2 regions of the Chelativorans sp. M5D2P16 genome follow, and region 1 is predicted to be linked to the other one. Evidence: riboswitches for the same ligand, from Rfam matches in the RefSeq annotation. Region 1 holds a riboswitch; the other holds the start of a gene.

Region 1 (15,119 bases):
GCCGCCCATTGCGCCGCGGCGAAGGAATCGACCTCCGCCGAAATCGGCAGACGCGTGTAGAAGCCGATGCATGCCTTCGCCTCGGCGACCAGGTCTCGACGGTCGGGCATCTCGCGCTCCATGGTTCAGCCCCGCGCGATAGCGTGGAAATAGGTGCCGGTGACCAGGCCACGCCGGCCGCCGGAGGGCCCGAGCGCATTGCCCAAGGCATCGGCGAGCGCGGCGAGCGGTTCGTCCGTGCCGCGCTCGGTCAGCCGAGAATAGTGGAACTCGTGGCCGCGCACCGTCTCGCCGGCCCGGCCGATGGGGCAGTCGGAAAGAAGCCGTGCCGCGCGGTAGCCGAGATTGATCTTGCGCCGGGCGAAGCTCGTCACATGGCCGAGCAGGCCCGTCATGGCGTGGGTGACGCCGTCGGCATCCTCCAGCGCGGCCCCCAGAACCATGTAGCCGCCGCACTCGCCGTGCACCGGCTTCGTCTCGGCAAAACGGGCGAGCCCTGCCTTGAAACCGGCGGCAGCGGCGAGCTTCCCCGCGTGAAGCTCCGGGTAGCCGCCCGGCAGCCAGCAGGCGTCGCAGGAAGCCTCCGGCGCCTCGTCGGCGAGCGGCGAGAAGGGGATGAGCTCCGCCCCCGCCTCGCGCCAGTGCCGGGCCGAATGGGGGTAGACGAAGGAGAAGGCTGCATCCTGCGCGATGGCGATGCGCTGGCCGGGTGGCGGCAGGAAGTGTCCCTCCTCCGTTCCGGCGGCGGAGAGGGAGGCTGCGGCGCGCAGGATCGCGTCGAGATCGAGCGATGTTTCCATGACGTCCGCCAGGCGCTCGATGAAAGCTTCGAGCGCGGCGTGCTCGCTCGCCTGAACGAGACCCAGATGCCGTTCGGGAAGCGCCATGTCGGGATTGCGGTAGATCGCGCCGAGGACGGCAAGTCCCGCCGCCTCGATGGCCTCGCGCGCCTGCCGTTCGTGCCGTTCACTGGCGACCTGGTTGAGCACCACGCCGGCGATCTTCACGTCCGGATCGAAGGTGGCGAAGCCATGGGCGACGGCCGCCGCCGTTTGCGACTGGCCGGAAATGTCGAGCACGAGCAGTGCCGGCAGCCGATGGCGCCGGGCGAGATCGGCGGCCGCACCCGAGCGCCCGTCCTCGGTGCGCACCCCGTCGAAAAGCCCCATGGCGCTTTCCACAATGAGCGCGTCGGCGCCGTCGGCCTGTCTGGAAAGCAAGGTGTCCAGCAATCCGGGTGCCATCGCCCAACTGTCGAGATTGACGCCCGGTCGCCCGGTCGCGGCGGCGTGGAAGCCGGGGTCGATATAGTCCGGACCCGACTTGGCGCCGGCGACGACAAGGCCCCGGCGTCGCAACGCCCGCATCAGGCCGATGGCGACGCTGGTCTTGCCGGAGCCGGAACGCGGCGCGCCGACGATGAGGCCACGGGTGGTCATAAGGCCAATGCTCCTTCCTCTTGCAATCGGTGCAGCGTTTCGCGCATGCCGACGATCTCGCCCACGACGATCAGCGCCGGTGCGCCAAAGCCCCTGGCGCGCGCCTCTTCTGCGATATCGCCCAGCGTGCCGATAAGTACCCGTTCCTCGGCCGTGGTCGCGGCCATGAGGACGGCGGCCGGCGTGGCTTTCGCAAGCCCGCCCGCCGTCAGGGCGTCGGCGATCCGGTCCAGGTTGCGCATGCCCATGTAGATCACCAGCGGCTGACCGGTCTTTGCCAGCGCGGCCCAGTCGAGATCGTCTTCCGTACCCGCTGCGTGGCCGGTGACAAGGATGACGGCCTTGTTGACGCCGCGCAGCGTGGCCGGAATGCCGGCCGCGGCGAGCGCCCCGAAGGCGGAGGTGATGCCCGGCAGGAAGCGGAAGGGAATGCCGGCTTCCGCGAGCGCCAGCGCCTCCTCCCCGCCGCGGCCGAAAGTGTTCGGATCGCCGCCCTTCAGCCGCAAGACGCGGCGGCCGGCCCGCGCTCTTTCCACCATCAGGCGGTTGATCTCGTCCTGCGGAGTGGAGGGCTTGCCCCCGCGCTTGCCGACGAAAAGACGCTCCGCGCCCGCCGCCGCCTTCAATACATCCGGCTCGACGAGTGCATCGTAGATGACGGTATCGGCCCGGCCGAGCGCGGCCACCACGTCGAGCGTCAGACAGCCGAGCCCGCCCGGCCCTGCGCCGGCAAGCCAGACATGGCCCGGCTCGAAGGCCGCCGGGGCGTAAGCCAGCCGCGCTATCGCGTCACCAAGGCTCATAGCCCCTCCCGGCCCCTGAAGCGCCGCTGATAGGCGGCATCGTAAAGCGCGCTTTCGCGAAAGCCTTCCGCCCCGAGGCCATGCCCGACGAAGATGATCGCGGTCCGTTCGATCGGGCTGCGTGCGACCTCGCCCTCGATCGTCGCCAGCGTGCCGCGCACGATGCGCTCGTCCGGCCATGTGGCACGCGCGACGATCACCACCGGGCAATCACGCCCGTAAAGAGGTGTAAGCTCCGCCACGATCTCCCCGAGCTTGTGGATGGCAAGGTGGATGGCGAGCGTGGCGCCCGTGCGGCCGAACGCTTCCAACGTCTCGCCTTCCGGCATCTTCGAGGCACGGCCGGAAACGCGCGTCAGCACGAGGCTCTGGGCGACCTCCGGGATGGTGAGCTCCCGCCCCAGCGACGCTGCCGCGGCGGAGAAGGCCGGCACGCCGGGCGTGAGCGTATAGTCGATGCCGAGCCGCTCCAGCCGCCGGATCTGCTCGGCCACCGCGCTCCAGACCGAAAGGTCTCCCGAATGCAGCCGGGCCACGTCGCGTCCCGCCTCGTGGGCGGCCAGATATTCGGCCTCGATCTCGTCGAGCGACAACGGCGCGGTGTCGACGAGCCTGGCGTCCGCCGGACAATGGGAAAGCAGTTCGCCGGGCACGATGGAGCCGGCATAGAGGCAGACCGGGCAGCGGGCGAGCAGGTCGCGTCCCCTGACGGTGATGAGATCCGCCGCGCCGGGGCCGGCGCCGATGAAATGTACGGTCATGTGTCGTCCCTGTCTTGCGCGATGGCGCATGTGACGTTGCCTGTTGCGATGCGCGGGCCCAGAAGGCGCCCCTCTTCGCCCACTGCAGCGAGCGCGGCTGCCTCGGCGAGCGAAGGAACGCCGGTCGCGGCCAGGGAAGCGGCCGAGCGGGTGAGGCAGCGGGCCGAGACGCGCTTCAGATCGCATTCTGAAACTGTTATCAGAGGTAATCCCAAAAATTCCGCCGCTCCGGCAATGCCAGGCTCGTCTCCTTTTGAGGCAGCAGTGGCGAGGGCGTCGATTTGCGGGTGTGGCGCCTCTGCCCCGCCGACGGGTTGAGACGTATCTCCCGAAAGGATCGGCAAACCCGCACTCTTGCGATTTCTAACACTTAGCCTCCGCTTTGCTCCGGCTAAGCCGTTGAAATCGCTTTCTCCCCCGCCAAGGGGGAGAAAGGCGCCCGCACCAGTGAGGCCATCAATCTCCACCGCCGGCAAGTTGTGGCGCAGCAGCGGCGCCTCTTTCTCCCCCTTGGCGGGGGAGAAAGTAAATTCCTGGGCTTGGGCAGCGCACAAGTCCTTGGAATTTACAAGAGAGGGGGTCGGCCGATGCTGTTGCAACAACGCAGCCAGCGCCGCCTCCACCGCCGCGAGTACGTCGCCCACGGCCACGCCTTTGCGGCAGCCGATCCCTGCGACCCTCATGGCTTCCTCCAGGCCCATTGGGTGACCGGCATGGCCGGTCGCCAGCCGGTCATCCCGCCGATGGGTGCTGCGCGGGAGAGCGCGATCCGGGTGAGATCGCCGCCGATGCGGGCATGGAGATGAAGGAGAACGGCTTCCATCTCCAGCGTCACCCCATTGGCAACCAGGCGCCCGCCGAACGCAAGCGCCGCGACGGCCGCATCCATCACGCCTTCGTCGCTGCCCCCGCCGCCGACGAATATCGCATCCGGTGCGGGCAGGTCTTCGAGCGCGCCGGGCGCCGCGCCTTCGACCACCCTCAGGTCCGGCACGCCGAGTTCCGCGGCGTTCCCGTATATGCGCCGTGCCCGTTCCGCGTCTTGCTCGATCGCCACCGCGCGCATGGAGGGATGCGCCAGCATCCATTCGATGGCGACGGAGCCGGCGCCCGCCCCGATGTCCCACAGCAACTCCCCGCGCCGCGGCGCGAGCGCGGAAAGCGTGACCGCGCGGATTTCGCGCTTGGTGATCTGCCCGTCATGATCGAAGAGATCGTCAGCAAGGCCGGGGCCGAGTGGCAGGACGCGCGCACCGGCAGCTTCCCGCATCTCGATCGCCACCACGTTGAGCGGATCGAAAGCGCGCTCGTCAAGTTCCCCGGCGGGGAAGGTGCTCACCTTCTCGCGCGGGCCGCCCAGCGCCTCCAATATGTGCACGCGCGCGGCGCCGAAGCCGTTGCGCCGAAGCAGGGCGGCAACCGCCTTCGGTCCGTCGCCGTCGGAGGTGAGCGCGATGACGCGCCGGCCCGGATGGAGCAGCGGCAGGATGCGCTCGACCGCCCGGCCGTGCAGCGAGACGGTCTCCACCTCCTGGAGCGCCCAGCCGAGCCGGGCGGCGGCAAGGCTGAAGGCGGAAGGTGCCGGGACGACCTGCATCTCGGCGGCGTCCACGTGGCGCGCCAGCGTGGCGCCCACGCCGAAATGAAGGGGATCGCCCGAGGCGAGCACGCAGACCCTGCGTCCGCGCAAGCCCAGCACCTCGGTCATGGCGCTGTCGAAGGGCACCGGCCATGGCCGCGCCTCACCGCCGATCAGCGATCCGGCCAGATCGAAATGACGCCGGCCGCCGAAGACGAATTCCGCCTGCGCGATGAGATCGCGCGCTTTCGGGCTCAGCCCGTCGGCGCCGTCCTCGCCGATGCCGACGATGACGAGCCATTTCTCCGTTGCGCCGGCACGGGTCCATTCTCTAGATGGCATGATGAACCCTCGGCACGTTCTCATCCTCGGCGGCACGGGCGAAGCGCGACGGCTTGCCGAAGCGCTGGCCGGCGAGCCTGCCCTCAGCGTCACCCTGTCCCTGGCAGGACGTACTTCGAACCCGCGCGCGCAGACAGGTCATGTGCGCGTCGGCGGCTTCGGGGGCGCCGATGGCCTGGTGCGCTACATGCGCGAGAACGGCATCGGCATCCTGGTCGACGCCACCCATCCGTTCGCCGCCCGCATTTCGCAGAATGCCGAGCGCGCGACGACTGAAGCCGGAGTGCCGCTCGTGAAACTGGAGCGCCCGCCCTGGCAGGCCGTCGAGGGCGACCGCTGGGTCGAGGCCACGGACGCGGCGGAAGCCGCGCGCCTTCTCGGCGCGGCACCGCGCACGGTCTTCCTCGCCATCGGCCGGCAGGAACTCGTGCCCTTCGCGGCCTTCTCCCAGCACGCCTACATCATCCGCAGCGTCGATCCGGTAGCGCCAGAGGACGCGCCGGCCGGGGCGCGCTTCATCCTCGAACGCGGGCCCTTCGACGCGGCGGCGGAGCGGGCGCTGCTTGAAGAAAACGGCGTCGACATCGTCGTGGCCAAGAACAGCGGCGGCGAGGCCACCTACGGCAAGATCGCCGCGGCGCGTGCGCTCGGCCTGCCCGTCGTCATGGTGCGCCGGCCCCGGCCGCCGGCGGAGGGCGGCATTGCCACGGTCGAGGAGGCGGCGGCGCGCATCCGTCATATGGCGGGTCTCCCGGTCGAACGGGGAGAATAGACGAGCGGCGCCCTGCCCTTGCGTTCGATCACGCGTGTCTCCGCCGAGCCGACGATGATGCAGGTCGCCATGTCGGCCTGGTCGGGGCGGGCTTCGCCGAGCGTGGCCACGGCCATGTGTTCGTCGGCCCGGCCGACGGCGCGGCCGAAGATCACCGGTGTCGCCTCCGGCAGGATTTCGCGCAGGATCTCGAAAGCGCGCCCAAGCTGCCACGGCCGGGCGCGGCTGATGGGGTTGTAGAAGGCGAGCACGAAGCCGGCGCCGGCGGCTGCCCGCAGCCGCGCCTCGATCACGTCCCAGGGCTTCAGATTGTCCGAGAGCGAAACGGTGCAGAAATCGTGTCCCAGCGGCGCGCCCGCGCGGGCGGCGACGGCGAGCATGGCGGTGATGCCCGGCACGACGCGAAAGTCGATTTCGCGGCCGCTGATCGGATCTTGCTCAATCGCCTCGCATATCGCCGCAGCCATGGCGAAGACACCAGCATCGCCGCCCGAGACGACCGCCACGCTGCGGCCCGAAGCCGCCATTTCGAGCGCGGCGCGGGCCCGGGAGAGCTCTTCGCGATTGTCAGAGGCGTGGCACGTCTGATCGGGTGCAAGCTCCAGCCGGTCGAGATAGGGGCCGTAGCCGAAGAAATCGCTCGCCGCCTCGATCGCGGCGCGCGCTTCCGGCGTCGTCTGGTCGGGATTGCCGGGGCCGAGACCAATGACGGTGAGGCTGCCGGTCATGGCCGGTTCCTCGGTTCTGCAAGGGCGGCGGCGGCTGCAGCGCTGCTCCCCCTCACCGATCCCGCTTCGTGGGGGAGAGAAGCCGCCGGCCGCGACGTAGGGTGCTCTTCCTGGCCCGGACCTGATCCGGAGTGGCCCGCGAATCGGGCCGGTGAGGGGGCAGCGCCGGCGTCTTCGTCTTGCTCTCGCCAGCCGGGCACGAGCACGATGGAGAAATAGGCCGCCCTGTCGTCCGGCTTGTCGGCGAGGGGCATGGCGACCATTGATTCCATCGTGCCCCGTTCGACGAACATCGCCTCATCCAGCTTGCCGGCGCCTGCCAGCGCGCGGCGGATCTTCGGCAGGTTGCGCCCGACCTTCATGACGATCGCGGCGTCCGCGCTCGCCAGCCGGCTTGTCAGCTCCGCCTCGGGCAACGTGCCGGGCAGCACCGACAGCACATCGTCCCCCTGGGCGATCGGCAGGCCGACCGCCGACCAGCAGCCGGACATGGCCGTGACGCCGGCGATGACCTCGGTCGGATAGCGGCCCGCGAGCCGCACATGCAGGTGCATGTAGGAGCCGAAGAAGAGCGGGTCGCCCTCGCTCAGAACGGCCACCGTGCGGCCAGCCTCAAGATGCGCCGCGACGGTGCGGGCGGACTCCTCGTAGAACGCCTCGATAGCGCGCCGATAGGTCGGGTCGTCCTTTGGGATCTCGGTCGTCACCGGATAGAGAAGCGGCAGTTCCACCACGTCGGGTTGGATGTAACGCGCCACGATCGTCCGCGCATTGGACATGCGCCCCCGCTTGGCGAAATGGGCGACGACGTCGGCCTGCGCCAGCGCCTTGACCGCCTTGAGCGTGATGAGCTCCGGGTCGCCCGGCCCGGTGCCGACGCCGATCAGCCGCCCGCTCATAGGCCAGCCCTCGCGAGCGCATTGACCGCAGCCGCCGCCATGGCGCTGCCCCCGAGCCGCCCGCGCACGATAGCGAACGGGATGCCGTGATCGCCAGCCGCAAGTGCCTCCTTCGATTCCGCGGCACCCACAAAGCCCACCGGCATGCCGATGATGGCGGCCGGCCTCGGCGCGCCGGCCTCGAGCATGTCGAGAAGATGAAAGAGCGCCGTCGGTGCGTTGCCGATGGCGACCACCGCGCCTTCGAGCCGGTCGCGCCACAGCTCCAGCGCCGCCGCCGAACGCGTATTGCCGATCTTTGCGGCAAGCTCCGGCGTGCGCGGGTCGCGCAGCGTGCAGACCACGTCGTTTCCGGCCGGCAGCCGCGCGCGCGTGATGCCGTGCGCCACCATCTCGGCATCGCAGAAGATCGGGGCGCCCTTTGCGAGGGCCGCCCGCGCGGCCTCCACGAAGCCGGCCGAGAAGACGAAATCCCGCGCCGCCTCCACCATGCCGCAGGCATGGATCATGCGGACCGCCACATCCGCTTCCCCCTGGGCGAAGCGCGACAGGTCCGCTTCCGCCCGGATGATAGCAAAGGATTTCTCGTAGATGGCGGTGCCGTCGCGGATATAGTCGGAATGGATGCTCATGAATTTTGCCCTTGCATGGAGGCGCGATCGTCTTCGGCCAGTTCTTCGAGCAGCGCCTCGAGGTCCGGCGCGCGGTCTGCGCCGTCGTGCATTATCTGGTGGCCGTCTTCGGCGCCCAGCAGCGTCACAGCGGGACCGGACGGCCGGGCACACTGTTTCGCGCAGCCGGAGATGTGGACCGGGTTTTGCCGCGGCAGATCCGGCCGCCGCGCCACCAGCCGATCGGCCAGGCGCTTCGTGGCGAGATGGGCCGAGGCGCAGGCGGGGCGGCCCGCGCAGGTGGCGATAAAGAGACGCGGGTCGGCGCCGTCGACGACGAGACCGGCCTCCTCCGCATCCGTCAACAGCACCTCGTCCTCATTTCCTGAAAGGCCGAGAACGAGCAGGCCGCGCCCCGGCGCGAGGCGGTTTTCGCGGTTTTCGCCAATGCTTTCGGCAAAGCGGGCAAGAGCGCCGCTGTCGATCTGGCCATAGGCCAGCGCGAAGCCGCGCGCCTGCCCGCCGCCGGCGAGGTGGAAACGGCCGACCGGCAGGCACGGCTCTGATCGGCCGGTCGCTGGCGTGGGCACGCGGCCGGTGATCGCGGCCAGTTCGGCATCGGAAACATCGCGGGCGCGGGCGGTCGGGCCGTGCTCGGCGACAGCGGCAAGAACACGCAGCGTGATCTCCGCCGCCTCGCTTTGCGAAAAGCGGCCGAGCACACGGGCGGTGGACGATGAGCCGCCGACACGGAGGAGCCAGGTGATGGCGCTTTCTGCGCAGATGCCGCGCCCCTTCGCCCTTTCAGCCAACTCTTCTCCTGCCACCGCCTCCAGCTTTACATCAGCGATTATTCCGCCAAGGCCAAGCACGCCGCCGCCATCCACCGTCACGGAGACCTTCGGCCCCAGCCGTGACGCGAGCCCGAGTGCTTCGGCGCGCTCGCGGATCTCGCGCGCGCGTTCACGCGGGTCGGCCGCCTCGTCCCTGTCGAGCCCGGCAAGCGGGTTTGTCTCGACCGGCAATCCGGAGCGTACGGCGATACCGAGCGCATCCACCTGCGCGGCCAACCCGCCGGTGCTTTCCAGCGTCAGCCCCCTCACCTGCAAGCTGCCGCGTGCGGTGATCTCGACAATGCCGTTGCCGAAGCATGCCGCCGCGCGGGCGAGCCCGGCAAGTTGGCGGCCGGAGAGCCCGGCCACCGGCGTCAGGCGCGCGAGCAGGCCGTCGCCGGTCTGCATCGGCTCCAGCAGGGTGGGACAGGCGCCGCGCCGGCTGCTCATGCCGCTTCCTCCTCCGCCCGCGCCTCGGAGATCAGCGCGGCAAGGTCGTTGTCGACGGAATTGCGCAGCGGATGCCACAGCCCGCGGCGGCGCGCATCGGCGAAGCGCTCGGCCACGGCGCGCAGTGCCGCCGGGTTTTCCCGCAGCATGAAGTCGCGCAGGTGCGCGTCCTCCAGATAGGCCTTATGCACGGCCTCGATCAGCGCGGGGGAAATAGCCTCGGTCGTCTCGGCAAAGCCCACCAGCCGGTCCACGGTCTCGGCGAACTCCGCCGCCCCGCGCGGCCCGTGGCGCATCTGCCCTTCGATGAAACGCGGATTGAGCGCGCGGGCGCGGACGGCGCGGGTGACCGCCGCCGCGAGTGAACGGGCACGCGGGCGGGCGGGATCGGTGGTGTCGAGCACGACGAGATCCGCCTTGCCCCCGAGTGCGGCGACGGCCGCCGAGAAGCCGCCGATGAAGGCGACGTCGGCGGTGCCCTCGAGAAGGTCACGGCCGGGATCGTCGCCCGCATGGACAAGGAGATCGGCGCCGGCGACACGCTCGGCAAAGGCGCCCGGCACAGAACGCCCCTCCCCTTCCGCGCCGCCGAAGGCATGCGAGGCGGCGTCGAGATAAGCCTGGCCGAGCTCGGCGCGCTCGTCCCAGTCGCCGTGCGACAGGCGCTCCTCGATGCCCGCGCCATAGGTGCCGGGCGCCGAGCCGAAGATGCGCGCCGGCGCCCTGCCCTCGCGTTTTGCGGCCAGAGCCAGCGGGTTCTCGTCCTCCGCCTCCTCGCGGGCGGCCACGGCGGCCACGGCGGCGTCGATGAGCGCGATCTGCACGGGGAACATGTCGCGGAACAGGCCGGAAATCCGCCAGGTGACGTCGATGCGCGGCCGGCCGATCGCGGCCGGCGGCAGCACTTCGATACCCGTGACGCGGCCGGTCGCCCTGTCCCATTGCGGGCGGCAACCCATAAGCGCCAACCCTTGAGCGATCTCCTCGCCACCGGTGCGCAAGGACGCGCTGCCCCAGAGGTCGAGCACGAGCGCGCGCGGATAGTCGCCATGTTCCTGCAGATAGGCGCGTACGATCTCCTCGGCCGCAGCCTCGCCGAGCGCCACGGAAGTCGGTGTCGGCAGGGTGCGCGGGTCGGCGGTGAAAAGATTGCGGCCGGTCGGCAACACGTCGGTGCGCCCGCGTGCCGGCGCGCCCGAGGGGCCCGGCGGCACGCGCTTTCCGTCGAGCGCGGCGATGAAGGCCGTGCGCTCGCGTTCGGCACTTTCCCGCCGCAGGGGCTCGGCACCGTCCTCCGCGCGGCCATAGACATGCAGGCCGTCCTTGATGGCGAAATCCTTGAGGTCGCACAGCCAGGCATCGATCCTGAGCAGGGCTTCTTCCGGATCGTCGCTCTCCGACACCCCTGCTTCGCGAGCAAGCCCGCTTTCCCCCGCCGTCTCGACAATCAGCTTCGCCAGCCGGTCGCGGCGGCGCCGGTCAAGACCGTCGGCCTGGGCGAACTCGTCCACCAGTCGCTCGAGTTCCTGCTGCTCTTCGGAAAGTCCGGCGCCGACGAGCGGCGGCGTGAGATGGCCGAGCGTGACGGCGGCAATCCGGCGCTTGGCCTGGGCGGCCTCGCCGGGATTGCTGACGATGAAGGGGTACACGACCGGCAGCGGCCCGGCGACGATCTCCGGGAAGCAGGTGCGGCTCAGCGCCACCGCCTTGCCGGGCAGCCATTCCAGCGTGCCATGGGCGCCGAGATGCACGAGTGCGTGACAGCCGAGCGCTGCCCGCAGCCATACGCCGAAGGCGACGAGATGATGCCGGGGCGGCAGGAAGGGATCGTGATAGTCCACCCGGCGGTCGGCCGCGCGGCCGCGGTCCGGCGCGAAGCAGATGGTGACATTGCCAAAGCGGGCGGCACGGAAGCGGAAGGCGCCGTCGATCAGGTCTTCCTCGGGCACACCCCATGCGGCTTGCACGGACTCGCGCACCTCCACCGGCAGGTTTGCAAAGGCCGCGGCGTAGTCTTGCCCGGAGAGGGAATCGCCCTCCCGTTCCAGAAGGCGCATCAGATCGCGCGGCGTTTCGGGGATATCCTCGACTTGATAGCCCTCCGCCTTCAGGTCGCGCAGCATCTCGATGGCGCTTTGCGGCACGTCGAGGCCCACGGCATAGCCGGCGCGCCCGGTGGCGGCCGGATAGTCCGGCAGGATGATGGCGAGCTTGCGCGCCGCGCGCGGCGTCGCCTGCAGCTTGAGGTTGGCGGCGATGCGGTCGGCCACCTGTTCCACCCGGTCCGGCTCGGGCCGGTTCACCTGCAGGCCGACGGCAAGGGCGGGGTCGGTCTCCTGCGGCTCCTTGAAGGAGATGGCGCCGGCCATGATGCGCCCGTCGAGTTCCGGCAGCACGACATGCATGGCGAGATCGGCCGGCGCGAGGCCACGGTCGCCTTTCTCCCACGCCTTGCGCCGCGTGGTGGCGACGGCCACCTGGAAGACAGGCAGGCCAAGCCGGTCGAACAGCGCCTCGCCCTCGCCCTCCATGCTGCTGGCGAAGGCGGTGGCGGTGATGAGGGCGGCGGTCTGCAAAGCCTTCACCGTCTCGTCGAGAAGCTGCCGGGCGGTGTCGTCGCGCAGGGTGGCGACGAAGATGGGCACGGCGCGTATGCCCCGCTCCTCCAGCGCCTTTGTCAGAGCATCGATGGGTGCGACGTCGCTGGCCAGAAGCATCGAACGGTAGAAGATGATGGGTACGACGGGGCTGGTGCCCTGAGCTTGGGATGCGGCTTGGCTCTCTCTCTTGCGATTTCTAACACTTAGCTTCCGCTTCGCTCCAGCTAAGACGTTGAAATCGCTATCTCCCCCGCCAAGGGGGAAATAGGCGCCGGCTTCAACGCCGCTGCCACTCTCAGATGCCGGAAATGTGGAGGAACGGAGCCGCGAGGGGTCCCTCTCCCCCTTGGCGGGGGAGAAAGCAAATTCTTGGGCTTGGGCAACGCCCAAGTCCCTAGAATTTGCAAGAGAGGGGGCCGGCAAAACACGTCGAGCAAAATACTCCACTCCCACTACGCCTGCCCCCGGCGCGTAACATCCGGCTCTTGCCAATGGGCGCGGTTCACCCGTTTCCACTTCGCGGCCGGCGAGCCGCGCCATGTGGCGGACGGCAAGACCGATGTTCTCAGGCCCACCCTCGTGAAAGCAGGCGAGCAGCGCCGCATAGCTGTTTTCGGACACGGTCGAGAGCGTCGCCAGGCGCTCGTCCCGTTCCCCACCCTCACCGGGCAGGAGCGCCAGCGCGATCCCTTTCTCGCGCGCCATGGCGGCGAGGCGGTCGCAACCGTAGCGCCACCAGTCATGGCCGCCGAGGATGCGGGCGACCACGACGCGCGCATGGGCCGCCACGCTGTCGACCCAGAGATCCACCGACATGGGATGGCGCAGCTCGCGCAAGGGGGCGAGCCTCAGCGAAGGCAGCGCTTTTTCGTCTGCCTTCCAGGCCGCGGCAATGCCCGAAAGGTCGCTGTCGGTAAAGGACAGCGCCACCATCTCCGCCGGGCTCTGGCGAAGGTCGACCGGCTCGATCAGGTCGTCGAGCGAGGCGGAGCTGGTGGCGAGGATGTGCATCGTTTCATGCCGCCAGGAGCTTCTCGACCGCCGTCCGGTCGAGGCCCTTGAGGCCGATGACGACAAGACGCGTGCCGCGTGCCTCGTCCGCCTTCCAGGGGCGGTCGTAATGATGCGTCACGCGCGGACCGACGGCCTGGACCAGGAGCCGCATCGGCTTGCCCTCCACATGGGCGAAACCTTTGAGCCGCAGAACGTTCTCCGCTTCGGCCGCCGCCGCCACCTTGCGGGCCAGCGCCTCGGGGCTCGCCACTGCCGGCAGGTCGAGTACGAATGTGTCGAAATCGTCGTGCTCGTGATCGTCGGCGCCGTCATGATGCGACTTGCGGTTCTCGATGTCGTTCTCGACCGCGAGCCCGAGACCGAGCAGCACGCCCACATCGACCTTGCCGTTCATGCCGGGCACGATCTTGGTGCCGGCGCGGACATGGCCGTTCATGCGGCCTTCGGCGCTGGCGAGGTCGCCTTCATTCAGAAGATCGGCCTTGGAGAGGATGATGAGATCGGCGCAGGCTACCTGGTCGTCGAAGACCTCCTCGATGGGATCGTCGTGGTCGAGCGATTCGTCGGCCACCCGCTGCGCGGCGAGCGCCTCCATGTCGGCCGCCACCTGGCCGCCGGCCAGCGCCGGCCCGTCGACCACCGCCACCACGCTGTCGACCGTCACGCGGCTCTTGATCCCCGGCCAGTTGAAGGCCTGTACCAGGGGCTTCGGCAGCGCCAGCCCCGATGTCTCGATCAGGATGTGGTCCACCCTCGGTTCGAGTGAGAGGATCCTGTCGAGTGCCGGCGCGAAGTCGTCGGCCACGGTGCAGCAGATGCAGCCATTGGCCAGTTCCAGCACATCGTCGTCCGTGCACCCCTCGAGCCCGCAATTGCGCAGGATCTCGCCGTCGATGCCGATATCGCCGAACTCATTGACGAGCACGGCGATCCGGCGCCCGCCTGCCTGTTCCAGCACGTTGCGGATCAGCGTCGTCTTACCGGCGCCCAGAAAACCGGTGATCACCGTGCAGGGCACGCGTTGGAGAGCGGCGGTCATGGAATCTCCTTCAGGCTGTCATAGGTGGGAATGCGTGCGATAAGCCCCCGCTTGAGCGCCTGGGGCCGGCCGCGAAAGGGCATGAAGCCGTCCTCGGAGCGGGCGAACAGCGCCGCACCCGCGATCAGGTCTTCGCCGCTGCCCGGCTGCAACTCGCCGAAGACATAGGACCAGCACCCCTCGCGCAGGATCGCCGCGGAAAGGCCGCGCTTGCAGTTGCCGAGGCAGGCCACCTGCCGCACGCGCACACCGCCTTCCGCGCCAGCCCGGGCCGCCTCCCTGGCAAGCCGGCTGCCCGGGCGGGGCACATCGTCGCCATCTCCCGGACGCCGGCACGAGCTGCACACGACGACGGTCACCGCCTCGAGCGGGTCCGGTTCGCAGAAATCGCTGGTGGAAGAAGAATCCGCCGGTTCTGGAAAGTCGCTTTTCAAAGTCGCATCCTTTGCCCGGGTCACCCGCCGGGCGGTAGGCGTTCACAATCACGACGGCAGGTCTCCTGGCTCACGGATCACCGCCTTCCGCCGCCTTCCCGAATGCCCGGCCGGGCTTTCAGTGGCCTTGTGGCGAAGGGCTCTCCGCTTACAGTTGCGGGGACAGCTGCGGAATTGCCCGAAGGCGCACCGCATTCCCTCTTAGCTCCCGTCCGGAAGGGACGCGAGAACCGTCGGCGGCCATTTAGAGCCGGCACGACGGCGCTGTCAACGCGATTGCGCTCACATACCGGGTCATCTCTGCGAATGTAACTTCTCGTTGAGCTCGCCTGGTTCTTATGCTCTGGTCAGATGCATGGGAGGGTATGTCTACATTCTCGCATCGCGCAAAAACGGCACGCTCTATACGGGAGTTACCAGTGATCTCGAGCAGAGAATTTGGGAGCATCGCGAGGGCATCACTGGTGGTTTCACCGTAAAGTACGGCGTGAAGCGGCTGGTGTGGTATCGCGACTATCATGACATCCGCGACGCGATCGAAGACGAGAAGCGCATCAAGAGATGGCGCCGGAAATGGAAACTCGAACTGATCGAATCCGTGAACCCGCAATGGGACGATCTCTACGAGACACTGAACGGATAGCGAACCACCCCACCGCGTCATCCCGGCCGACCAGCGGGAGAGCCGGGACCCATTGAGAGGCGCAGGCGGATGCTGGGTTCGGCGAGGCGGTGATGGCGGGCGCCCCGGCGAATACCCGGCCGCGCTGCCCAATGGGTCCCGGATAACCCTCCGGGTTTCCGGGATGACGGAG
Region 2 (15,119 bases), 180 kb from region 1:
CGATCAGCGCCGCATAGACGCGTTTCACCGGCACGCCGAGCGAGGCGGCGGATTGCGTTCCGAAGGCGAAGGCGTCGAGCGCCCGCGCGTGCCCCTGGCACAGGACGAATCCGGCGAGTGCCACGGGGACGGCGAGCCAGACATCCGGCCAGCGCACGCCGGAAAGGTTGCCCAGGAGCCAGAACATGATCCCGCGCGCCTGGTCCGCCGTGGCGGATTTGGTGACGATGAAGGAGGTGAGCGCGTTGAAGAGCTGGGAGCCGGCGACCCCGGCAAGAATGATGGCCGCCGGCCCCCTGCCGGCTCCGAGGGCCAGGAGCGCGACGAGGCCGAAGGCGATCAGCGCGCCGGCGAAGGCGCCGAGCGACAGCGTCAGAAAACCGGAACCGAGCCCCAGGATCGCCACGGCCACCGCGCCGCTCGAAGCGCCCGCGGAGATGCCGAGGATATAGGGGTCGGCGAGCGCGTTCCTGAGCAGCGACTGGAGCACGGCGCCGCAAAGCGCGAGCGAAGCGCCGCAACAGGCGGCGACCAGCGCACGCGCGATGCGATAGTTCCAGATGATGCCCTCGTCGATGGGATCGAGTGCATAGCCCGCCGCCCAGAGGCGGTTCGCCACGGTCTTCAGAACGGTCTCGACCGGAATGGACGTTTCGCCGACGGCGGCGCCGAGCGCCACCGCCCCGGTCAGGGTAACAGCGGCGAGCGTACCGCCCGCGAGCAGGCGAACCGGTGCGGATGCGGTTCTCACTTGGCCAGACCCACCTGCGCAAGGCCCTCGGCCAGAATCTCGATCCCCTCGATGGTGCGGATGGTCGGGTTCATCGCCTGCGCGTCCATGATCACGATCCGGTCCTCCCTGACCGCCGGCATGAGGCTGGTCACCGGATCGGTCCTGAGGAATTCCAGCTTCACTGCGAGATCGTCGGCGGGATAGCGCCGCCGGTCCATCTCGCCCGCGACGATGACCGTCGGGTCGGCCCTGGCGATGGTCTCCCAGCCGATGGTCGGCCACTCTTCCGCGCTGTCGATCACGTTGCGGATCCCGAGTGTCGACATGATGTAGGCGGGCGCGCCGCGGCGGCCGGCGACATAGGGGTCGGTCTGAAGTTCGGCGCTGGAGAACCAGAAGACGGCCGAGATGTCGCCGGTGAGCGTGGCGATCTTCTCCTTCGCCGCCGCCTCGCGTGCCTTCAGATCGGCGATCAGCGCCTCGCCGCGCTCCTTGACGTCGAAGATGCGGGCGAGGTCGTCGATCTCCCGGTAGATCAGGTCCATCGCGAAGGTCTCGGTGCGCAGGCCGTCACCGCCGGTCGAATTGTCCTTGCCGATGCAGTCGGCGGGCGCGGTGTAGACGGGAATGCCGAGGTCGGCGAACTGCGCGGTCGTCGCCACAACGCCCTTCGGGCCGATCTGCGACTCGAACTGCGTGGTGACGAGGGCGGGCTTGGCCGAGAGCACGCTTTCGAAGCTTGGCGCATTGTCGGCGAGCCGCGGGATCTCGGCGTTCACCGCCTCGAACTCCTCGAGAACGGGGCCGAGCCAGAGCGCCGTCCCGACGACCTTGTCGGCAAGTCCGAGAAGATAGAGGATCTCGGTCGAACTCTGGCCGACCGAAACGACGCGCTCGGGCGCCTGCTCGAAGGTTATCTCCTGGCCGCAGTTGGTGAGCGTCAGCGGATAGTGCGTCTGCTGCGCGAACGCAGCCTTGGGGGTGGCTGCGAAGAGGGTGGTGGCAGCGGCGGCGAGAAGGAAACGGAGAGTGCGGCTGTACAAGTGTCTGGTCCTCCGGAAAGGAAGCATGGCGGCACGGGCCCTGGCGCCGGAGGCGGCGTGCGGCTCGCATGGAACGTCCGCTACCGCCGGGACGGCGTAGCGGATCGTGGTCGATTGGTCCGGGAAATCAGGTCTGGCGTGTCGTCATGGTATCCTTTCCGAGCTTCCCCGCTCGTGATCGTGGACTTCCTTGACGGCAGGTCTCCTGGCTCACGGACCAACGGCCTCTCATCTGCCTTCCCGTGCCGGCCGGCACAGTGGCATGACGCGCGATCGCTGCGCGTCACGAGGATGATCGGCATCCGCTCACAGTTGCGGGGGCAGCCACGGATTCGGCCCCTTGCGGGTCTTCCTCACCGTGTTCCCTTTTAATCCCGGCGGCTTTCACCGCCGGGAACCGTCGATGCCCAGTTAGAATGGGGAATGCACCGGACGTCAAGATGGCCGGCAGAAACCGCCTTCGATATTCATTGTTCTTTTACGCAGCCGCGCTGGAAGGCCGTTGCGCCGGCTCGCCGAAGATCAGCGACTGGTGCGCGCCGAAACCGGCCATTGCTCCGGAAGCGGCGGCGAGCGTGGCGTTCGTCATGGCGCTGGCGGCATCGCCGGCTGCAAGAACGCCCGGCACGCTGGTGCGCTGCCTGCCGTCGACGCGGATGAAGGGACCGGTCGGCCCATCCTCGAAGGCGCAGCCGAGCTGGGCGCCCAGATCGCTGGAGAGGGCGGTCTTCGGAGCGACGAACAGGCCCGCCAGTTCCACTGTCCGGCCGTCGGCGAGGCGGACCGCTTGAAGCGCCGGTGCCGTGCCGAGGAGTTCGACGATCGGCGTGCGCTCGATCGCGGCGCCGCGCTCGGTGAGGAGCGCTTCCTGTTCCGCATCGGGTTCGAAGACCCCTTGCGTGAACAGGGTGGTGGGCCCCCAGTCGGGAACCAGCGTTGCCTGATGGACTGCGTTCGGTCCGCTCGCCAGCACGCCGATCGGACCTCCGCCCAATTCGTAGCCGTGGCAATAGGGGCAGTGCAGGACCGAGACGCCCCAGCGCTCCTCCAGCCCGTCGACCGCCGGCAGGGTGTCGCGCACACCGACCGCGAGGATGAGGCGTGCGCCAAGTTCCTCGCGGCCGTCGGCCAGCCTGACGCGAAAGGTATGGTCTTCACGGCGCGCGGTGACCGCTTCGCCCTCGACCTGGACGACGGTCGGATAGGCGGAGAGCTGCCGGGTGGCTTTCGCCATGATGGCGGCGGGTGCTTCGCCGTCCTGGCCGAGGAAGCCGTGGGAGGACCGCGCGAACCGGTTGCGCGGCTCTTTCTTGTCGACCAGCAGGACGCGGCGGCGCGCCCGCGCCAGCTGCAGGGCCGCCGACTGGCCGGCGAAGCTGCCGCCGACGATGATCACTTCGAAGGACATTCGCTCATCTCCATGTAATGTATCTTTTCAAGTTGCATAACGGACAGCGCTCGTCAACACAGAAAACATCACTTGTTACGTGAGCGCGTGTCTGATAGGAGGGAATGCGTTTCGTTGGGATGATCCGGTACGAGGAATCGCGGTCCCATGCCGGGCGTCCTCCGGAAAAGCGAAGCTTTGTCGGGGACCCATTCCGGAGCGCGGAAGAGTCACGAACGGATCCCGGATACCCTCCGTTGGGCTCCGGCTTGCGGGATGAGGCGCCTGAAGCGTGTTCGTTCAACAGGACCCGCTCTCGAGAGATCACCGAAGGAAGGACCGACCGATGCGACGCGACAGCCGCCTGTCCAGGATGCTCCATGTGCTGATCCACATGGACCGCCACTGCAAGCGTGCCACCTCCGAGACCATCTCGGGCATGCTCGGGACCAATCCGGTGGTCGTGCGGCGCATGATGGCAGGCCTGCGTGACAAGGGCTACGTCACCTCCGAGAAGGGGCATGGCGGCGGCTGGGAGCTTGCCTGCGGGCTCGAGGCAATCACCCTGCTGGACGTCTACAAAGCCATCGGCAGGCCGCCACTCTTCGCCATCGGCCCGTCGGTCGATCACCCCGAGTGCCTCGTTGAGCAGGCGGTCGACGCCCGGCTCGAGACAGCGCTGAACGATGCCGAGGCGCTTCTGCTCAAGCGCTTCGCGTCGATCACGGTCGCCGATCTGGCTGACGATTTCGTCACGCGGCTGGGAGATCGCGCCGCGGAGTGGGGGACGAGCTGCGGCGCGCACGACCCTCAGCACGGCAGGTGTTCGCCAGCGCCGATGAACGGGGCTTGAGAGGCCGTCCGAGCTGGACCGGCGGCCCGTCAGCCGCATAATGTCCATTACTCGTCTCCTGCTTCGGAGGAGCGGGAGCCCCCTCTCTGGCGATTTCTAAGGCTTAGCTTCGCTAAACCCAAGAACCGCTTTCTCCCCCGCCAAGGGGGAGATAACGCCGACGCTACCGTTGTTGCCAGTCGCCACGGTTTGCGAATTGCCGGCGCGCTTGTGCGCTCCGGGCTCCCGCTCCTCCAATCTCCCTGAGAAATTCGGGGAGACCCGGTCTTAAAGGGAAGGTCAGCCGTTGCGGCTTGCGTCGGCCCTGCCTTGGCGGCACATTGCGCCCCGGTTTCACCCCTTTCGGGAAGGACGCGACATGACCGAGCGCGGCGACGCGGCCGGTTGCCGCCAAGGAACGACGGCCGGCCAGGACGGCTGGAGGAAGACGGCGCGCGGCTGGCGGCTGCCGGTCGCGGCGCTGCTCGTGGTGCTTGCCGGCGCACTGATTGCCGTGAAGGGCGGGGCCTTCGCCACCAGCACCTATCTCGACCAGGCCGCCGCGCGCGGCGATACCACGCTGCGCCTGGCCGTGGCGGCGCTGCGCGGCCAACTCAACCGCTACGAGGCGCTGCCGGCGCTGATCGCCGACCACGCCCAGATCAAGGCGCTGCTGCGCGACCCGGCCTCCCCCGGCCTGCGTGCACAGGGCAACGCTTATCTGAAGGAAATCAACGCCCTTCTGGAATCCTCCGACATCTACGTCATGCAACCCGACGGTGAGACGATCGCGGCCAGCAACCATGACCGGGAGACGAGTTTCGTCGGCGAGAATTTCAGCTACCGGCCCTATTTCCAGGAGGCCATGGAGGGGCGGCGCGGGCGCTTCTTCGCGCTCGGCACGACATCGCTCAAGCGCGGCTATTATTTCTCCGCGCCCGTGATGGTCGATGGCGCGGTGCGCGGCGTGGTCGTCTTCAAGATCGACATCGAGCCGATCGAGGCCTCCTGGCGCGGCGGCGACCACGAGATCGTCGTCACCGACCCGGAGGGCATCGTCTTCATGACCGGCCGGCCGGAATGGCTCTACACCGGCCTTCTGCCGCTCACCCCCGCGCGGCTTGCGCGCACCGAGGCGTCGCGCCGCTATGCCGATACCAGGCTGCGCCCGTTTCCCTTCACCGCCGCCACCGAGGCCGGCCACGACCTGATGACCGTCTCGGCCGGCGGGCGGGAGCGGGAATACCTGGTGCGCGCGGAGGTCATGCCGGAAGCCGGCTGGACGGTGCGCGTGCTCCTGGAGACCGCCTCCGTGCGCGCCCAGGCGCTCACCAGCGTGGTTGCCGCGCTGCTTCTGCTCGGGCTTGCCGCACTCGCCGCCTTCATCTTCTTCCAGCGCCGCGCCCGGCTGCACGAGCGCATCGCCTTCCAGCGCCAGGCGCAGGAGCAGCTCGAACGGCGCGTCGAGGAGCGGACCGCCGATCTGGCGCTCGTCAACCGCCGGCTGGAAAAAGAGGTGGCGGAGCGGCGCGATGCCGAAAACCGGCTGCGCCAGACCCAGGCCGATCTCGTGCAGGCCGGCAAGCTCGCCGCGCTCGGCCAGATGTCGGCGGCTCTCAGCCACGAGTTCAATCAGCCGCTCGGCGCGGTGAAGACCTATGCCGACAACGCCGCCATCCTGATCGAGCGCAGCCGCCTTGCCGAGGCGCGCGACAATGTGATGCGGATCTCGGGTCTGACCGACCGTATGGCGGCGATCAGCCGCCACCTGCGCAATTTCGCCCGCAAGCCGAACCAGAAGCTCGGCCCTGTGGCGGTCGGCGAGGTGGTCGGCGACGCGCTGGAGCTTCTGGAAGGGCGGCTGAAGGCGGCGCGGGTGAAGGTCGCCGTCGATCTCGGCCCGGAGCCGCTGGCGGCCCGCGCCGGGCCCGTGCGCCTGCAGCAGGTGCTCGTCAATCTCCTCTCCAACGCCGTCGACGCGGTGGAGGGCCAGCCCGAAAGGATCGTCGCCCTGACGGCCCGCGCGAAGGGCGAGGAGGTGCTGATCACGGTGCGCGACAACGGGCCGAGCGTGCCGGAGGCCATTCGCGAGCGCATCTTCGATCCCTTCTTCACGACCAAGGGCGTGGGCAAGGGGCTGGGTCTCGGCCTGTCAATCTCCTACAACATCGTGAAGGATTTCGACGGCACCCTCGCGCTTGCCGAACATCCCGAGGGCGGCGCGGTCTTCACCGTCGCGCTGCACAGGGCCGAGGTCGCCGCCCGCGAGGCCGCCGAATGAGTGCGGGGCAGATATTGCTCGTCGACGACGAGGAGGAGCTGCGCCGCTCGGCCGCGCAATCGCTCGACCTCGCTGGCTTTTCCGTGACGGGTCTCGACGGGGCCGAGCGCGCCCTGGAGCGGGTCGGCTGCGGCTTCAACGGCATCGTCATCACCGATATCCGCATGCCCGGCATCGACGGTATGACGCTGATGAGCCGCATCCGCGAGATCGACGCCGATATCCCGGTGATCCTGATCACCGGCCACGGCGACGTGCAGCTCGCCGTCAAGGCGATGCGGGAAGGCGCCTACGATTTCATCGAGAAGCCCTTCAATGCCCAGCACCTCGGCGACATCGCCGCGCGCGCCCTCGACCGCCGCTCGCTCATTCTGGAAAACCGCCGCCTGCGGGCCGCCGCCGGCAAGCGCGACGACGTGGAGGCGCGGCTGCCCGGCCGCAGCCCGCTGATGGTCGACCTGCGCCACCGCCTGCGCGCGGTGGCCGCGACGGATGCCGACGTGCTGATCATCGGCGAGACCGGCACGGGCAAGGAGGTGGCCGCCCGCGCCATGCACGACGCCAGCCCGCGCGCCGAAAGGCCGTTCGTGGCCATCGATTGCGCGGCACTTCCCGAGACGCTGATCGAGAGCGAGCTTTTCGGCCACGAGGCGGGTGCCTTCCCGGGCGCCATGCGCGCCCGCTACGGCAAGTTCGAGCATGCACGCGGCGGCACCGTGCTTCTCGACGAGATCGGCTCCATGCCGCTCGATCTCCAGGCGAAGCTCTTGCGCGTCATCCAGGAGCGGGCGATCACGCGGCTCGGCTCCAACGAGACCGTGCCGCTCGACGTGCGCTTCGTCGCCGCCTCGAAATCGGACCTCGAGGCGGAGGCCGCGGCGGGCCGCTTCCGTGCCGACCTTCTCTACCGCCTCAACGTTGTCACGCTGCGCCTGCCGCCGCTCGCGGCACGCCGCGAGGACGTGCCGCTGCTTTTCCTCCAGCTCGTGCGCGAGGCGGCCGCGCGCTACCGGCTCGACGAGGTGGAGGTGCCACCGGGCATCGTGGCCGATATCGCCCGGCGCGAGTGGCCCGGCAATGTGCGTGAATTGCGCAACGCCGCCGACCGCTACGTGCTTGGGCTCGGCATCGACAACGAGGCGGCCGGGCAGGGAGATGCGGACGGCGGCCTTGCCGAACGCGTGGCCGCCTTCGAGCGGAGCGTGATCGCCGGCGCCCTGCAGGCCCATGGCGGTAGCCTGAAAGCGGTCTACGAGGCCCTCGGCATCTCGCGCAAGACGCTCTACGAGAAGATGCAGCGCCATGGGCTCCACCGGCACGACCACCGGGGGGAGGGCGGTTAGCCGGCGCGTGCAGACGGGCGCGGCGCGCTGAGGTGTATAGCGCCAGAGCCTCCCGAACTCTTGGGCTTGGCCGAAACATTTGGCCTTATATCATCTAAACCTTGCCAAATGGCCGTCCACGACCTATCTTTGGAAGGCAAGGAGACCGCAATGTCGCTGTTACAGCCAATCGATACCGTCGCCCGCGATTTCAGGCCGGCGCCGATCACCGACGCCGAGGCGGCGGCGATGTTCCGCGCCGTGGTCAACCTGTTCGGGCGATGGGGCCTGACAGACGAACAGGCCGGCGTGCTGCTCGACCTGCCGGCGCGCACCTACCGGCGCTGGAAGGCGGGCGAGATCGGCCGCATCGACCGTGACGGCAAGGCGCGTCTTTCCAACCTCATGGGCATCCACAAGGCGCTGCGCATCATCTTCCGCGAGCCGCAGCGCGCCTATGACTGGGTCGGCAAACCGAACGCCGCGTTCGGCGGGCGCTCCGCACTGGAGGTCATGCTGGAGGGCGAGCTGACCGATCTGATGCGGGTACGCCGCTATCTCGACGCCGAGCGGGGCGGCTGGTGAGCGAAGCCGCGCTTCCGCCTGTCTCGCATATCTCCTGGGATAGCGCGGTGCGGATCATCCGCAGCGTCTTCCCGCCCATCGACCTGTTCGAGGATATCGCCGACCCGGCCGACTGGCCGCTCATCCTTTCGGCCGAGCAGAAGACCAATCCGCGGCTGATGGAATCGGTCGGCAATCTCGACCTGGTGCCGCCCGAGCGGCGTGTCGCCGGCCCCGGTGCGACCTGGCTGATGGCGCCCTTCACCCATGTCAGTCCCGACCGGCCGAGCCGATTCAGCGCCGGACATTTCGGCGTGCTTTACGCGGGGCGCACGTTCGAAACGGCGCTCTTCGAAACCATCCATCACCACGAGCGCTTCATGGTCCGAACCGGCGAGGCGCCCGGCTGGACATCGCAGTTTCGCGAAATCCTCCTCGACATCGACACCCGATTGCACGACCTGCGCGGCGACGAAGCGCGCTGGAAAGCCGTCCTCGACGCAAACGATTACCGGGCCGGCCAGGAACTGGGCGCCGCGCTTCACCGCGTCGGCTCCGACGGGATCGTCTATCCAAGCGTGCGGCATGAAGGCGGCGCGTGCGCAGGGCTCTTCTATCCCGACTGCGCAGCCAACCCCAGGCAGAGCCGGCACATCGACTACCACTGGAACGGCAACCGCGTCGATTTCTACCGCGACGCCGGCAGACACGAGGTCTTCCGGGTCATCTGACGTTGCCGGGCGTCATAGCGCGGGTTCGCCGCCCCATCATGGGCGCGCCATGTGCTCGCGCCGCCAGGCGGCCGGCGGTGTGCCGAAGGCTCGCCTGAAGGCGCGTGTGAAGGCGGCCTCGGATTCATAACCGACGTCGTAGGCGATCTGTGCGATCGGTGCGGAGGTGTCACGCAATTGCGTGGAGGCCCGCTCGAAGCGCAGTCGGGCGAGATAGCGCATCGGGGGGTCGCCGATGGCGCGCGTGAAGCGCTCGGCGAAAGCGGAGCGGGAGCAGGCCAGTTCCCGCGCCAGCGCCTCCGTCGTCCAGCGCCGTGCGAGTTGTCCGTGGAGGAGCGCCAGCGCCCGCCCGACCACCGGATCCCGCACCGCCGCCGCCCAGACATTCACGCCCGGCGGCTGTGCGGCGAAATAGCGGCGCACAGCCTCCATGAACAGAAGCTCGGCGAGCTTTGCAAGCAGCGTGCGCGAACGGGCGTTGTCCTGTGCCAGTTCGCGCGCTGCGAAGCGAAAGGAACTCTCGATCCAGTCGCCCGCGGGTCCCTCGGCGGCCTTCAGCGTCAAAACGCTGGGCAGCATCGCCGTAAGCGCTGTCTGAGGGAGGGTGCTGCCCAGGAAGCCGCACAGGATGCGGGTCCGCGCGCCGCCGCCGCCATAAACGATCCGCGCGAGCGTGCCGTCGGGTGCCGGTTGGATGAGGTGATCGGCGTTCACCGGCTTGAGGTTCAGGGCGCTTCCCATCAGGTGATCGTCGTTGCGCGGCAGGACGACGATCTCTCCGGCGTCGACGGAGACCGCCGGCCGGTCACCCACCTTCAAAACAAGATGTCCTTCGGTGACATAGTGATAGGCGATGATGTGGCGCGGCTCGGGGGTGAACGGCGTGCAGTCCTCCGGTCCGACCTTGGCCGTGATGCACCACGGCGCGGTGAACTCGGCATCGAGGAAAATGCCGCCCGAAAGACGCATCGTGCCCAACATGTCGAGCAGCGCGTCCATCACGGTTCTCCCCTGGCGAAGCGGCGCCGCGGTCAAGAGTTCCGGCGCCTCGGTCATTATCCGTGCCCGGAGAACAGTCTAGCAGCAAACCCGCCGCTTCGGGAGCCGAAAGGCCGCCCGCAGCCGCGACAACGTTTTCCAGACCTCATGGAGGAGACCAACGATGATTTCAGACCGTCAAGGCAATGCCTTGTCCGGCGCCCCGGCCGAGGCCGCGGAGCTGTTCGACGCCGCCGTGGACGCTTTCAACATCTATCGCGGAGACCCGATCGCCCTCGTGGACCGGGCGATCGGGATATCGCCCGATTTTACCATGGCGCATATTCTCAAGGCGCATCTGCTCGGCTTGGCGACGGAGCCCGAGGCCACCAAAGCCGCAAAGAAGATCGTCGCCGGGACGAAACGACTGAAGCTCTCCGATCGCGAGGCATCGCATCTGGCCGCGCTCGATCTTCTCCTCGCCGGCCGGTGGACCGCGGCGGCCGAAGCGCTCGATCGCCATAACATGCTTTACCCGCGCGATATGGTCGCCCTTCAGTCCGGCCATCTGATGGATTTCTACCGCGCCAGTTCCCGGGATCTGCGCGACCGCGTCGCCCGCGTGCTGCCGAAATGGTCGCCGGACACGCCGGGTTATTCCATTGTCCTTGGTATGTATGCCTTCGGGCTGGAGGAGGCGGGCGACTACGTGCGCGCCGAGGATGCCGGCCGCCAGGCGGTCGACCTGCAGCCGCTCGACTGCTGGGCGCACCATGCCGTCGCCCACGTCATGGAGATGCAGGGGCGCGCCGAAGACGGCATCGGCTGGATGATCGCCCGTGAACCGCACTGGTCCGGCGATGACAACTTCTTCAAGGTGCACAACTGGTGGCATCGCTCGCTCTGCCACCTCGATCTGGGTCAGGTGGAGGAGGTGTTCGCGCTCTATGACGGTCCCATCCGCCGGGACCGTAGCACCGTCGCCTTGGACATGGTCGACGCGTCGGCGCTTCTGTGGCGGCTGCATGCCGCCGGCCACGATGTCGGCGCACGCTGGCACGAGCTCGCCGCAACCTGGGACAGCCATGCCGACGGCCGCACTTATCCCTTCAACGACTGGCATGCGGCCATGGCCTATCTCGGTGCCGGACGCCGTCGCGATGTGGACCGCATCCTGACGGCCTATCGCAACGGCCAGGACGAGAACGAAGTCGCCGATTGGGGCCGGCGGACGGCCGTTCCCCTGATCGAGGGTTTTGCCGCCTTTGCCGAAGGCGACTACGAGCGGGCGGCCGAACGCCTCCACGGTGCGCGCTTCATCGCCAATTCCTTCGGCGGCAGCCATGCGCAGCGGGACGTCATCGACTGGACCCTGACGGAAGCCTCGCTGCGCGGCGGCCTGTCCGGCATGGCCGAGGCGCTCGCGAGCGAGCGGCTCGCGCTGAAGCCCCACAGCCCGGTCAACAAGACCTTCCTCAAGCGGGCGGGCACGACCGCGCCCGAGGGCCGGCGGGCGGCCTGAATTCTCGGGAACGCCCGTCCTCTTGGTTCGGGTGGGCGTTCCCAAAGCCGCAAGCCGGCAAAAGACGCGCCTGCCGTGCGGGTCAGGCCTCGCACGGCACGCAAGCTGATAGTTTCCATCATCTTTTTTGAATTGACAATCTGGCCGAAAGGTGAATGAAACGGCGACCGTTCCATGTCGGGTGCCGGCCGAAAGCGATCCGTGAGGACGACCGGCGTGCATCGACAGGATGGTGGGTGGGCTGAGCGTTCATTTTCTAGCAGCAGCACTTTCCTTCCGATAATCAAACTGGTTGCCAGAACAAGGATTCCCCCGGTCATGATCAAGCGGTTCGTCATCGCGCTTCTTCTTCTTGTCCTTGTTTGCGGCGGTATCGTCGGCTTCAATCTCTACCGCAATCAGGCGATTCAAGAGTTCTTCGCCAACATGCCCGTACAGCCGGTGGCGGTTTCGACCGTGACGGTGGAGCCGGCTCAATGGACCCCGGAGATCGAGGCGATCGGTACCGTCAGCGCCACGAACGGCGTCGATCTGACGGTCGAGGCGGCGGGCACCGTCAGTGAAATCGCCTTCGAGGCGAACGAGGAAGTGGAAAAGGACGCTCTCCTCGTCCAGCTCGACGATGCCATGCAGCGCGCCGATCTGGCCTCGGCCCAGGCGCAGGCCAGGCTCGACGAAGCCAATCTGCAGCGCGCGCTGGAGCTGCAGCGCCGCCAGGTGGGTGCCGAGGTGAACGTGGAATCGGCGCGCGCCGCGGCCGAGGCCTCGCAGGCCGCGGTCGCCAAGGCGCAGGCGGCGATCGACCAGAAGCAGATCAACGCGCCCTTTGCCGGCATCATGGGCATTCCGCGGGTGCAGCTCGGCCAGTACATCACGCCGGGAACCGTCGTCGCCACGCTGCAGAGCCTGGAGGTCATGCGCGTGGACTTCACCGTTCCCGAGCAGGAATTGCCGAACCTCAAGATCGGCCAAGCCGTGCGGCTCGGGCTCACCGGCGATGAATTGCCCTTCGAGGGCACCATCAGGGGCATCGATCCGAAGATCGATCCGGTTTCGCGCCTCGTCAACGTGCGGGCCGAGGTCACCAAGCCCGAAGGGAGGCTGACGCCCGGCCAGTTCGTCGAGGTCCGCGTCATCCTGCCGGACGAGGACGGCGTGCTCGCCGTGCCGCAGACGGCCGTCGTGGCGAGCCTCTACGGCGATCACGTGTACGTGGTCGTGCCGGCTGACGAGCAGGACGCGGACGCCTCTGCGGCGTCGGACGCCCAAGCGGCCGGTGAGGGCGGTGAGGACGCCGGTGGCCAAGGCAGCCAGCAAGACGCGCCCTCCCTGGTGGTCAAACAGGTCTTCGTGGAGACGGGCCGGCGCAGCGGGGAGCAGGTGGAGATCCGCAAGGGCATCTCGGCAGGCGACAGGATCGTCACCGCTGGCCAGAACCGGCTCAATAACGGCACCCCCGTCAACGTCTCCGAGGACGACGCCGACACATCTGGGGAAAGCGCACAGGCGAGCGGACAATGAGCTTCTCCGACATCTTCATCCGCCGCCCGGTCCTGTCCACGGTCCTGGGCGCTCTCATCCTGCTTCTCGGCCTCCAGAGCGTCATCAATCTTCAGGTGCGCCAGTATCCGGAGGTCGAGGAGACGGTCATCACCATCACGACGGCCTATCCCGGCGCCAGCGCGGACCTGATCCAGGGTTTCATCAGCGCCCCCATCGCGCGGGCCGTCTCGACGACGGAGAACATCGACTACGTCACCTCCCAGAGTCGGCCGTCGAGCAGCACGGTCACGGTGCAGATGAAGCTGGGTTCCGACCCGGACACGGCGCTGACGGAGGTCATGTCCAAGGTTCAGGGCGTGCGCGGAGAGCTGCCCGACGAGGCCGAGGACCCGGTGATCGTCAAGGGCACCGGCGAGCAGTTCGCCATCATGTATCTGGCGATGCAGAGCCCGAACATGACGGCCGAGCAGCTCACCGAATATATCGAGCGCGTCATCCGGCCCCGTGCGTCCACCGTCCAGGGCGTGGCGGAGGTGCAGATCCTGGGTGCTGCCAATTATTCGATGCGGGTGTGGGTCGATCCGGTCCAGCTCGCCGCGCGCGGCATGACCGCCTCGGAAGTGCTCGACGCCATCAACGCCTCGAACTTCCTGGCCGCGCCGGGCAAGACCGAGAACACCTATGTTGCCTATCCGATCACTGTCGAATCGACGCTGCAGACGGCCGAGGCCTTCGGAGCCCTGCCGCTGAAGTCGGAGAACGGCGAGGTGGTCAGACTGCGCGACGTGGCCAATGTCGAGCTGGGCGCGGAAAGCACCGACACGATCGTCAATTTCAACGGCGAGCCGGGCATCTTCATCGGCATCTATCCAACCCCCGACGCCAATCCGCTGGATACGGCGGCGGCGATGATCGAGGAACTGCCGGCGATCCAGTCAAGCCTGCCCGACGGCATGACCATCACCATGGTCTATGACGCCACCGAGCAGATCGGCGCCTCGATCGAGGAGGTGTTCAAGACCATCGGCGAAGCGGTGGTGATCGTCATCCTCGTCATCCTCCTGTTCCTCGGTTCCTTCCGCTCGGTGCTGATGCCGATCGTGACCATCCCGCTGTCGCTGATCGGGGTGTGTTTCGTCCTCTTCGCCTTCGGCTATTCGATCAATCTCCTCTCGCTTTTGGCCATGGTGCTGGCGATCGGCCTCGTGGTCGACGACGCCATCGTGGTGGTGGAGAACATCCACCGGCACATGGAAGACGAGGGCATGTCGGCCATGCAGGCCGCCTTCAACGGCATGCGCGAGATCTCCTCGGCCGTCATCGCCATGACGATCACGCTCGCCGCGGTGTTTGCGCCGCTCGCCTTTACCGGCGGGCTCACCGGGGCGCTGTTCCGCGAGTTCGCCGTCACGCTCGCCGGCGCGGTCATCCTGTCGGGCGTGGTGGCGCTGACCATCACCCCGATGATGAGCGCGCGCATCCTGCGGGCAGGGAACCCCAGCCGCTTTCAGGCCTTCATCGACCGAACCTTCGAGCGCGTGGAAAACCGCTACGAGCGCCTCGTGGCGGGGTCGCTCAAATACCGGCCGGTGACGCTGATGATCGTCGTCGCGCTCGTCGCGGTCACCGGGTTCATGTTCTTCAACACCTCGAGCGAGCTTGCACCCGAAGAGGACCAGGGCGCGCTCTTCTCGCTGATCACGGCGCCGCGTTACGCCACCTCGGAATACACCGCCCGCTACGTCGACCAGATGATGCAGGTGACCGAGGACCTGCCGGAACTGCGGGCCAGCTTCTCGGCCGTCGCCTTCGGTGGCGGAACCAACGAAGGTTTCGCGGTGTGGGCGTTCAAGGACTGGGCGGACCGCGACCGCTCGCAGGCCGAGATCCAGCAGGACATCCAGGGCCGCATTTCCGGGGTAACAGGCGTGGAGGCGTTCGTCTTCGCGCCGCCGACCCTGCCGGGCACCGGCGGCGGCCTGCCGATCTCGGTCGTCCTCCAGTCGACCGGCGATCCTGCCCAGGTCTACGAGGTGGCCGAGGAGATCAAGCAGGAGGCGGAAGCATCCGGTCGCTTCATCGTCGTCCAGAACTCGCTGTCCTTCGACGCGCCGCAGGTCACGGTGACGATCGACCGCAATCGCGCCGCCGCGCTCAACCTCTCGGTCCGCGACATCGCCGGCACGCTGGGTCTGCTGGTCGGCGGCGGTTCGATCGCCCAGT

The links. Region 1 has a riboswitch for cobalamin ahead of SIN08_RS01125 (DUF1636 family protein). Riboswitches for the same ligand answer to the same signal wherever they lie in the genome.
Positions count from the first base shown of each region.
Region 2: linked by a shared signal. The riboswitch ahead of SIN08_RS01985 (ABC transporter substrate-binding protein) and the one ahead of SIN08_RS01125 (DUF1636 family protein) in region 1 are both predicted to bind cobalamin.

Region 1 is NZ_JAXQNM010000003.1:52,983-68,101, forward strand. Features, by position in the region: gene cobS (adenosylcobinamide-GDP ribazoletransferase) at 1-110, opposite strand, end outside; gene SIN08_RS01065 (cobyrinate a,c-diamide synthase) at 126-1,439, opposite strand; gene cobA (uroporphyrinogen-III C-methyltransferase) at 1,436-2,242, opposite strand; gene cobM (precorrin-4 C(11)-methyltransferase) at 2,239-3,003, opposite strand; gene SIN08_RS01080 (cobalamin biosynthesis protein) at 3,000-3,686, opposite strand; gene cbiE (precorrin-6y C5,15-methyltransferase (decarboxylating) subunit CbiE) at 3,683-4,924, opposite strand; gene SIN08_RS01090 (cobalt-precorrin-6A reductase) at 4,926-5,696, shown strand; gene SIN08_RS01095 (precorrin-3B C(17)-methyltransferase) at 5,660-6,424, opposite strand; partial or broken gene SIN08_RS01100 (precorrin-2 C(20)-methyltransferase) at 6,604-7,323, opposite strand; gene SIN08_RS01105 (precorrin-8X methylmutase) at 7,320-7,955, opposite strand; gene cobG (precorrin-3B synthase) at 7,952-9,217, opposite strand; gene cobN (cobaltochelatase subunit CobN) at 9,214-12,828, opposite strand; gene cobW (cobalamin biosynthesis protein CobW) at 12,833-13,870, opposite strand; gene SIN08_RS01125 (DUF1636 family protein) at 13,867-14,304, opposite strand; cobalamin riboswitch at 14,342-14,554, opposite strand; gene SIN08_RS01130 (GIY-YIG nuclease family protein) at 14,660-14,947, shown strand.
Region 2 is NZ_JAXQNM010000003.1:229,656-244,774, reverse strand. Features, by position in the region: gene SIN08_RS01990 (iron ABC transporter permease) at 1-724, opposite strand, end outside; gene SIN08_RS01985 (ABC transporter substrate-binding protein) at 748-1,803, opposite strand; cobalamin riboswitch at 1,954-2,193, opposite strand; gene SIN08_RS01980 (NAD(P)/FAD-dependent oxidoreductase) at 2,255-3,184, opposite strand; gene SIN08_RS01975 (Rrf2 family transcriptional regulator) at 3,510-4,016, shown strand; gene SIN08_RS01970 (sensor histidine kinase) at 4,375-6,276, shown strand; gene SIN08_RS01965 (sigma-54 dependent transcriptional regulator) at 6,273-7,619, shown strand; gene SIN08_RS01960 (MbcA/ParS/Xre antitoxin family protein) at 7,770-8,183, shown strand; gene SIN08_RS01955 (RES family NAD+ phosphorylase) at 8,180-8,893, shown strand; gene SIN08_RS01950 (AraC family transcriptional regulator) at 8,930-9,949, opposite strand; gene SIN08_RS01945 (tetratricopeptide repeat protein) at 10,056-11,393, shown strand; gene SIN08_RS01940 (efflux RND transporter periplasmic adaptor subunit) at 11,712-12,914, shown strand; gene SIN08_RS01935 (efflux RND transporter permease subunit) at 12,911-15,119, shown strand, end outside.